One region of the Lentzea sp. NPDC051838 genome, then DNA from elsewhere that is predicted to be linked to it. Evidence: riboswitches for the same ligand, from Rfam matches in the RefSeq annotation. Region 1 holds a riboswitch; each other region holds the start of a gene.
What was found. Region 1 has a riboswitch for glycine ahead of gcvT (glycine cleavage system aminomethyltransferase GcvT). Riboswitches for the same ligand answer to the same signal wherever they lie in the genome.

Region 1 (3,268 bases):
ATGGACGGAGAGGTACCTGTGAACCTCAAGAAGGTGCTAGTGCTGGCGGGCGTCGCGCTGGTGCTGTTCCTCCTGATCACCCAGCCCGAGCAGTCCGCTGCCGCGGTCCAGCAGGTGCTCGGCTGGCTGCGTCAGGGCGCGGAGTCGATCATCACCTTCATCAGGAGCCTCTTCGGGACGGCGACCCCCGTCGCCTAGTGACTCTGGGTGAGGAACGACCGTTCGCGTTGAGCCGGACGGGTGGAATGCGGCCAATCACGCACTGGTAACGGGTGTTCTGGGGATTCAGGGTCTGGCGATTGTCAGACCTACCGAATACCTTCCGCTGCAATGGCCGATCCCCGACCGACGAGGAGGCACATATGGTCGAGGACTCCGGGGTCCACGAGCTGTTGCAGCAGTGGGCGGCTGAACGGTCTGATGACGCAGAGATGCAGGAGGTGAACCGGATCAAGAACGCGTGGCTCGCTGAGGCACCCCCCTCGGCGCCAGGCATCCCCGTGCAGCGGGGAGGCAGGGGCGGGTCGTCGCGTGGCTTGGTCAAGGTCGACTCGGCGGATCCGGCCTACGTGGCCGCGATGCGCAAGCGGGCGCCGGAGGCACCCGAGGCTTTGCTCGCTGCCGCGGCGAGCTACTGGCAGTTGGTGGGCGACGTCGCAGAGGCCGAGCAGTGGTGGGACGCGGGCATCAGCCCGTTGGACCAGCGCGCGCTCGACTACCGCGCGGCGGGCCTGACCCCTGCCGACCTCGGACGGCGCTTGGGTCCGATGACGGTTCTCCAGCACCTTCGCCGCGGTTCCGCCGCAGCCTGGTGCGTCGCACGTCTGCAGAGGCAGCGCCGGGACGGCGTGGCGTAGGAAAGGTGGACGGGCTGTCTTCACGGGGCAGCCCCGTACCCAAGTAGTCTGGAGGTCGTGCGCGGCCTCCTTACTCCCCAGCGAGTGTTGATCGGACTTGGCTGTCTGGTCGCACTGATCGCTTGTTGCGGGCTCGCGTACTGGCAGTGGCAGCGCTTCGAGTCCGCCAGCGGCACGTTCCAGAACCTGGGTTACGTGCTCCAGTGGCCGCTGTTCGGCCTCTTCCCGGCCTTCATGGTGTGGCGCTTTCGCCGTCTGGCGCGCCAGCGTCGTGACGAGCCTCTCCCCACGCCGGAGCCGGTTGCACCCGCCGCGAAGCCGGTGACTACCGTTGACGCCGTCAAACCCGCGCCTGTCGAGCACTTCGACGATCCTGAAGACGCGGAGCTCGCGGCCTACAACCGCATGCTCGCGGACCTCAACGCGCGGGACGGTCGTTGAGCGAAGGCGGGCAGATGAAGGGTGCGTTGACCCGGTTCCGGGTCATGGCTTACGTGGTCGGTGTCTTCCTGCTGCTCCTGGTCGTGGCGATGGTGCTCAAGTACGCCGCGGACATGGGTGGCGCGATGAAGGTCGTCGGCCCGGTCCACGGCTTCCTCTACGCCATCTACCTGGTGATTTCGGTCGACCTGGCACTCAAGCTGCGCTGGTCGATCAAGGGCACCGCCCTCGTGCTGCTCGCCGGGACGATCCCGTTCCTGTCGTTCTGGGCTGAGCGCAAGGTGGTCGAGAAGACTGCGCAGGGCGTGCCGCTGTGACGTTTGGCCTGCTAGCGTCTGGGGCTACCAACTGAACACGGCCGTCGATGTCGCGCGGAAGAGACCCCTCTCGCGGGGGCGCCGAAGGAGCAATCCCTCCCCGGAATCTCTCAGGCACAGATACCGCACGACGAAGGCAACTCTGGAAAGCAGGCCCATCGGCCTCGCCCACGGTGCAAGTCGCGTCCCGCGCGGCGAAGCTCTCAGGCTCATGACAGAGGGGGAGGCTCGCTCTAGTGAGGAGTCTCCGATGGACCGTGTCATTCTTTCGTTGCCTCAGCCGGCCTGGTCCGGCTCTTCGGCGCACCCAGGAGGAGCGTTCTGATGTCCCGCCTCACGCCTCTGAACGCCGAGCACGAGCAGCTCGGCGCGATGTTCACCGACTTCGCGGGCTGGCGGATGCCGCTGCGCTACTCGTCCGAGCTGGCTGAGCACCACGCGGTGCGCACCACCGCGGGCCTCTTCGACCTCACGCACATGGGTGAGATCGTGCTGACCGGGCCGCAGGCGGGCGAGGCGCTCGACTTCGCGCTCGTCGGCCACATCTCGGCGCTCGCGGTCGGCAAGGCCCGCTACACGATGATCACCCAGGCCGACGGCGGCGTGATCGATGACCTGATCGTGTACAGGTTGGGCGACGAGGAGTTCATGGTCGTCGCGAACGCCTCCAACGCTCTCGTCGTCGCCGAGGCCCTCGTCGAGCGCGCCGCCGGGTTCGACACGGTCGTCACGGACAAGTCGACCGAGTACGCGTTGATCGCGATCCAGGGCCCGAAGTCGGTCGAGATCCTCTCCGGGCTGACCGACACCGACCTGTCGACGGTGAAGTACTACGCGTCGTACCCGTCCACCGTGGCCGGTGTCGACGCGCTGCTCGCGCGCACCGGGTACACGGGCGAGGAGGGCTTCGAGCTGTTCCTCGCACCGGCCGACGCTCCGGCCGTGTGGGCCGCGCTGCTGGAGGCGGGTTCGTCGCACGAGCTGAAGCCGTGCGGTCTGGGCTGCCGCGACACGTTGCGTCTCGAAGCCGGAATGCCCTTGTACGGCAACGAACTGACCACGTCGCTGACGCCGTACCACGCGAACCTCGGCCGCGTCGTGAAGCTCGACAAGCCGGGTGACTTCGTGGGCCGCGACGCGTTGACGAAGGTGTCGGAGTCCGGTGTGGACTCGGTCCTGGTCGGACTGAAGACCCCCGAGCGCCGCGCCCCGCGGCACGGTTACGCGGTGCTGAACGGCGACGAGGTCGTGGGCGAGGTGACGTCGGGCGCGCTGTCCCCGACCCTCGGCTACTCCGTCGCCATGGCCTACGTGACGAAGGCGAGTGCCGAGCCCGGCACCCAACTGCTGGTGGACGTCCGCGGCAAGAAGCAGCCGGTCGAGGTCGTCGCACTTCCGTTCTACAAGCGCGCCAAGTAGGGAGATCTTCCAGATGTCCGACCAGTTCAACGCCTCCCTCGCGGAGTACGACCCCGAGGTCGCCGAGGCCGTCGCGGCCGAGCTGGCGCGCCAGCAGGGCACTCTCGAGATGATCGCCTCGGAGAACTTCACGCCCGTCTCGGTGCTGCAGGCGCAGGGTTCGGTGCTCACCAACAAGTACGCCGAGGGCTACCCCGGCCGTCGCTACTACGGCGGCTGCGAGCACGTCGACGT
Region 2 (3,268 bases), on a different contig from region 1:
CGTCGTCTTCTCGTCGCAAGCGATTGCCACGACGTCGGCGTCGACCTGACGCAGGTTGATGCCGGCCGCGCGAGCCTTCTCGACCACCGCGGCGGCCTGGCCCTCGACGCGCACCTGGACGGTGTCGAAGAACTCGCCGTGCACGACGTCCAGCCCGGCCTCGCACAGGCCCGTGGCGAGCACGGTGGCGAAGCGGTGCACGCGGGTCGCGATCGCCCGCAGACCCTCGGGACCGTGGTACACCGCGTACATCGACGCGATCACCGCGAGCAGCACCTGCGCGGTGCAGATGTTCGACGTGGCCTTCTCGCGGCGGATGTGCTGCTCGCGCGTCTGCAAGGCCAGGCGGTAGGCGAGCGAGCCGTCGGAGTCGACCGAGACACCCACCAGACGGCCGGGCAGCTGACGCTCCAACCCGGAACGGACGGCCATGTACCCGGCGTGCGGGCCACCGAAGCCGATCGGCACACCGAAGCGCTGCGTGGTGCCGACGACGACGTCCGCACCGATCTCGCCCGGCGCGCGCAACAACGTCAACGCCAGCAGGTCCGCGACGACGACCGCCTGCGCACCGGCGTTGTGGATCTCCTCGATCAGGTCCTTCTGGTCACGCACCACACCGGACGCACCGGGGTACGAGAGCAGCACGCCGAAGAAGTCGCCGCCCAGGCCGAGGCCCTCGATGCCCTGCGACAGGTCCGCGACGACGATCTCGATGCCCAGCGGCTCGGCGCGCGTCTCGATCACGGCCAGCGTCTGCGGCAGCGTGTCGGCGTCGATGACGAACTTGTTGGACTTCGAACGCCCGCCGCGGCGCACCAGCGTCATCGCCTCGGCGGCGGCGGTCGACTCGTCCAGCATGGACGCGTTGGCCACCGGCAGGCCGGTCAGGTCGCCGACCATGGTCTGGAAGTTCAGCAGCGCCTCAAGACGGCCCTGCGAGATCTCCGGCTGGTACGGCGTGTAGGCCGTGTACCAGGCCGGGCTTTCCAGCACGTTGCGCAGGATCACGCCGGGCGTGACGGTGTCGTAGTAGCCGAGACCGATCATCTGCGTCATCGGGCGGTTCTGCGACGCGAGCTCGCGCAGCTCCGCGAGCGCCTCGGTCTCCGTCGCCGGCACCGGCAGGTCGAGCACGAGGTCGCGCTCGTGAATGGACGAAGGCACCGCGTGCTGCGCCAGCTCCTCCAGCGATCCGACGCCGATGACGTCGAGGATGCGCGCGAGTTCGGCCGGGCGCGGACCGACGTGGCGGTCGGCGAACGGGGTGCCGTGCTCGAGAGCGGCGAGCGGAATGCGGTCCTGCGTCATCAAACGCCTCCGGGGGCTGCGGGCACACGTGTCCTGGTGCCCTCCCCGCTCTGTCCGTACCCATCATGGGCGCCTGAGAGGTTCACCCCGGCGCGAACCAGGGCTTTCACCGTCGGCGGGATCTCGAAAGATCCACTTTCCAGAGGCGTCTCGCTCGGGCGGTCCTGGATGCCTGAGAGGTTCCCGGGGAGGGACTTGCTCCTTCGGCGCCGGGCTCTGTGACCCGGTCTCTCCCGCCTGAGTTCAGCGACTACCCGCGAAGAATACCCGCAGGCAGCCCAGGTAGTCGCTAGGGACGCGACCTACGTCTCAACAGCGAGACCTCGCAGCACCCTGCCGACCGGGTCGAGCAGGTCGTCGCGCACCGCCACCAGCAGGTGCGAGGTGCCCACCACGGCGTCCCCGCGCTTGGCCGCGACGAGCTTCGCGCCCTCGACGAACCGGTCGATCCCGGCGCCGGTCGCGGCAGGCAACGTCGCCGGATCCACGCCGGCCGCCCGCAGCGCCGCCGCGCCACCGGAGGAGAACTCCGGCCGCAACCGCCGCCTGGAGACGGTCAGCTGGTGGTCGACAGTCAACACCGCCGCCACCAGGTCCGCGGCGGTTTCCTGACGCCCGGCGGCCACCGCCAGCCTCTTCGCCTCCATGCGCACGACGTTCAGCACCGGTCCGCCTGTGCTTCGGCGGCGCATGATCAACCGAGTCAGCCACCGCATGCTGCCGCTCCCGGACTCGCCTTCCAACGCCCCTGCCTGGCGCAGCAACCACACCGCCGACGCGTCTTCCGGTTCCGCGGCCTTCCGCACGGCCTCGATCGTCGCCTCGACGTCCACGCGCAGAGCGCCGAAGAGGTCGGCAGCGCGTCCGGACTCGAGCGACAGCAACGCCACCGAGAGATGGGTCGTGGTCAGCGCACCGTCGCCCGCCTCGGCGATCGCCGCCCGCAGACACCCGTCCAGCGCACGGCTCACCGGCAGGACGGGCTCGACATGGGTGTGGTGGTGGGCTGTGCGCATCAGCGCGGTGACGTCCGGACCGGACTCGACGGCGAAACCGTCGTCGCCGGCCCAGCCTCCGACCATCGCCTGGGCCCGTACCGACTTCACGCCCAGCCTGCGGCCGCGGCCGATCGAGTCCGCCAGGGCGATCAGCAGGTGCTCGGTGCCGACGACACCGGACTCCGGTCGCGACGCCTGCCGCACCGCGTCGGCCAGCACCTTCAGAACCTGCCAGGAGGGTGTGCAGCTCATGCGCTCGACGCTAGGGAGCACTCCCCGTCCAGCGCGTCTGCCGACCGGCCATTGAGGACGGCCAGTCGGCCATGATCTTTCAGCCGGTCGCGCGCTCGCGACGCCGGCGGGTCAGCTCGTCCTCCGTCATGGGAGCGATCTCCACGCCGTCCGCGCGCTCGGCGGGGAACTCGTGGATCGTCCCGGAGATCTCCCGCATGGCACCGGAAACCGCGATGCCGAACACGCCCTGACCGCCCTGCAGCAGATCCACGACCTCTTCCGGCGAGGTGCACTCGTAGACGGTCGTGCCGTCCGAGAAGAGCGTGATCTTCGCCAGGTCCTGCACGCCGCGGCGGCGCAGGTGGTCGACCGCGACCCTGATGTTCTGCAGGGACACCCCGGTGTCGAGCAGTCGCTTCACGACCTTCAGGACCAGGATGTCCTTGAAGGAGTACAACCGCTGACTCCCGGACCCGTGAGCCATCCGCACCGTCGGAGCGACGAGTCCGGTCCTGGCCCAGTAGTCGAGCTGCCGGTACGTGATGCCCGCGATCTGACACGCCGCGGGACCCCGGTAGCCGACGAGTTCGTCCGGCAGCGAGGAGTCCGGGAACAGCTCACCCTGCTGCCCGGATTCGGCCCGCACGGGCGCTTCCTCGACCACGCCTGCCTCCCCTCGGAACGGCCACGAAACTCATGGCCGTCAAGCCGCTACGTCAGCTCGC
Region 3 (3,268 bases), on a different contig from region 1:
GGTGTGCCGCCGAGGACCTCGGCCAAGCCACCGGCCGCCATCGAGCACGCCGAGCCGACCTCGCCCTGGCACCCGACCTCGGCACCGGAGATCGACGCGTTCTCCTTGAACAGCACGCCGATCGCGCCCGCCGTGAGCAGGAACCTGACCACGCCGTCGTCCGAAGCGCCCGGCACGAACTTCGTGTAGTAGTGCAGCACCGCCGGGACGATGCCCGCCGCGCCGTTGGTCGGTGCCGTGACGACACGGCCGCCTGCCGCGTTCTCCTCGTTGACCGCCAACGCGAAGAGCGTCACCCAGTCCATGACCCGCAGCGGGTCGGTGACGAAGTGCTCGCCCTCCAGGCGCTTGCGCATCTCGGCGGCGCGGCGGCGGACCTTGAGGCCGCCGGGCAGGACGCCGTGCTCGGTGCAGCCGCGCTCGACGCACTCCTGCATCACGTGCCAGATGTGCAGAAGTCCTTGGCGCACCTCGTCTTCAGTCCGCCACGACAGCTCGTTGGCCATCATGATCTCGCTGATCGACAGGCCCGTTTCCCGGCAGCGCGCGAGAAGCTCGTCGCCGGTGAGGAACGGGTGCGGCAACGGGGTGGTGTCCGGCTTGATCCGGTCGGTGCCCGACGCGTTCTCGTCGACGACGAACCCGCCGCCGATCGAGTAGTAGACGGCGTACTCGACCGACTCGTCACCCTGGTACGCCTCGAAGCTCATCCCGTTGGGGTGCAACGGAAGCGACTTGCGGCGGTGCATGACGAGGTCGCGGTCGTGCACGAAGTCGATCTCGTGCGCGCCGCCGAGCTTCAGGCGTCCGGAGGTGACGATCTCCTCGACGCGGGTCGCCGCGGTCGTGGGGTCGACTTCCTCGGGGAGGTTGCCTTCGAGACCGAGGAACACGGCCTTCGGACTGCCGTGGCCGTGCCCGGTCGCGCCGAGCGAGCCGAACAGCTCGACGTGCACGCGGTCCACTTCGGACGCTCGTGCCCCGAGCTTCTCGACGAACATCGCGGCAGCGCGCATCGGGCCGACCGTGTGGGAGCTGGACGGTCCGATGCCGACGGAGAAGAGGTCGAAAACGCTGATCGCCACTGATCAGTCCTTCGTGGTGGGGGCGGTGCTCAATTTCTTGGCAGGTCAGTCTTTGGTGAGCTCGGCGTACTTGGCCGCCGTGAGCAGGTTCTCCGCCGACTCGACCCGGACCTTGAACAGCCAGCCGGCGCCGTACGGGTCGGTGTTGATGACGGCCGGGTCGTCGACGACCGCACCGTTGACCTCGATCACCTCACCCGTCACCGGGGAGAACAGGTCGCTGACGGACTTGGTGGACTCGAGCTCGCCGCAGACGGCGTTCGAGACGACCTTGGCGCCGACCTCGGGAAGCTGCACGAAGACGATGTCGCCGAGGGCGTCCGCGGCGTACTCGGTGATTCCGCAGGTCAGCGGGTCCTGGGTACCCGGCGTCCAGTCGACCCACTCGTGCTCGACGGTGTAGAGCAGGTTCTCGGGGAACTCCACGGCGACTCCTCTGGCTGATGACGGGTCAGGACAACCAACGCCCCCTCCGCCGTGCAGAGTTGCCTATCCCGAGCGGTCTTGCTGCCTGAGAGTGTGCGGGAGCTTGCCCCTTCGGCGCCCCGACTGCTTCGTCGAGGTCTCTCCCACTCGGGTTTCGGTGCTTCTTGGTTCGACCAAAAGCGCACCACGGCCGATGTTCAGTTTTGAGTCCTTCGAGACCAGGCGAACGCTATGTGCGTCCACCGCCAAGTGTCAACGCGACAAGGTTGACATCGGGGAGAGCGCTGCCATGGTGAGGAGAGGCAGACATCGGAGGTCTCAATGAGGAAGCCGTTCATCGTCGCCTTGCTCACCACCCTCGTCCTGGTTCCCGTGCCCGCTGTTTCGGCAGCTCCGGCACCGTCTCCGATCAGCGTTCCTCTTACCCAATACTTCGACAACGACGGCATCGACACCGCTACCGACCGGACCGGCAACTTCGACGGTTCCGGTTACGCGTTCCCGGCGGAGGCGCTGCCGTCCGGCCAGGTCACAGCAGATGGCGTGCCGTACCTGTTCCCGGGAAATTCACAGGCCAAGAACAACAACGCGGTCGCTCTGGGGCAGCGGATCGACCTGCCGCGCGGCCGCTACCTGACCTTGCACTTCCTCGTGGCGTCCTCGTACGGGGCCGCTGGTGGGACCGTCACCGTGCACTACGCGGACGGGTCCACGACATCGGGCTCGGTCAGCGGGCCCGACTGGTATTCGGGCAGTGGTCCGATCTCCGCGCCGTTCCGGTACTCGCCCGGCGGACGTGACGAGCACCCCGTGTCGATCGGGACCTCCCAGGTCTGGGCGGATCCCCAGAAGGAGGCGATCGGCGTCACGCTGCCGGTCACGAGCCCGGCGGTCGAGGGCAAGTCCTCGCTGCACGTGTTCGCGCTGTCGGTGCAGCCGGTGGGCAAGGGCACGGTGTTCGCGGTTCGCGGCGCCCGCAGCACGACCAAGCTGCCGCGCGTGGGTGGCCAGACGATCGAGGCCACCGTGGTGAACCTCGGTGACCAGTGGCTCTCCAACGTCTCGGTGCGCGCCGAGGGGCTGGGCGTGGTGACGCTGCAGCCGGCGACCGTGAAGCGGCTCGCGCCCGGTGAGGAAGCTCGGGTGCGGATCGGCATCCACGCGTACCGGACCGGCACGTTCGACGGTCGCGTGGTGGCTTCGTCGGGACGGGTCACGGCCTCGCAGAACGCCCGGTTCACCCTGGGTGTGGCCGACTACCAGGCGACCGACGCGTCGTTGGGCGCGCACGAGTCGCCGTACTGGTTCGACGACGCCAAGTTCGGGATCTTCATCCACTGGGGGCTCTACTCGGTGCCCGCCTGGTCGCCGCCCGGTGAGCAGTACGCGGAGTGGTACTGGCAGTGGATGCAGGACCCTGCGAACGCCGTGAACCCGTACCACGCGGCGACGTTCGGGAAGGACTTCTCGTACGACCAGTTCATCCAGCAGTTCACCACGTCGAAGTTCAAGCCGGAGGAGTGGGTGCGGCTGTTCGAGGAGGCCGGCGCGAAGTACTACGTGCTGACCTCCAAGCACCACGAGGGCTTCGCGTTGTGGGACTCCAAGGTGTCCGGTCGCGACTCCGTCGACCTCGGGCCTCGCCGTGACCTCGTGAAGGAGCTGTTCGACGCGTCGCGGAAGTACACGCCGGGCTTGAAGAACGGGCTCTACTTCTCGATGCCCGAGTGGTTCAACCCGGACAACCCGTGGAGTGG

Region 2: another riboswitch for glycine. It lies ahead of gcvP (aminomethyl-transferring glycine dehydrogenase); the one in region 1 lies ahead of gcvT (glycine cleavage system aminomethyltransferase GcvT).
Region 3: another riboswitch for glycine. It lies ahead of gcvH (glycine cleavage system protein GcvH); the one in region 1 lies ahead of gcvT (glycine cleavage system aminomethyltransferase GcvT).

Annotation. Positions count from the first base shown of each region.
Region 1 is NZ_JBFAYI010000019.1:9,652-12,919, forward strand. Features, by position in the region: gene AB0M24_RS31605 (hypothetical protein) at 1-198, shown strand; gene AB0M24_RS31610 (hypothetical protein) at 363-857, shown strand; gene AB0M24_RS31615 (hypothetical protein) at 915-1,298, shown strand; gene AB0M24_RS31620 (DUF3817 domain-containing protein) at 1,313-1,615, shown strand; glycine riboswitch at 1,661-1,751, shown strand; glycine riboswitch at 1,752-1,843, shown strand; gene gcvT (glycine cleavage system aminomethyltransferase GcvT) at 1,940-3,034, shown strand; gene glyA (serine hydroxymethyltransferase) at 3,048-3,268, shown strand, end outside.
Region 2 is NZ_JBFAYI010000002.1:86,251-89,518, reverse strand. Features, by position in the region: gene gcvP (aminomethyl-transferring glycine dehydrogenase) at 1-1,311, opposite strand, end outside; glycine riboswitch at 1,461-1,557, opposite strand; gene AB0M24_RS06330 (Clp protease N-terminal domain-containing protein) at 1,614-2,561, opposite strand; gene AB0M24_RS06325 (MerR family transcriptional regulator) at 2,641-3,207, opposite strand.
Region 3 is NZ_JBFAYI010000026.1:13,512-16,779, forward strand. Features, by position in the region: gene AB0M24_RS36570 (L-serine ammonia-lyase) at 1-1,085, opposite strand, end outside; gene gcvH (glycine cleavage system protein GcvH) at 1,131-1,511, opposite strand; glycine riboswitch at 1,575-1,667, opposite strand; gene AB0M24_RS36580 (alpha-L-fucosidase) at 1,833-3,268, shown strand, end outside.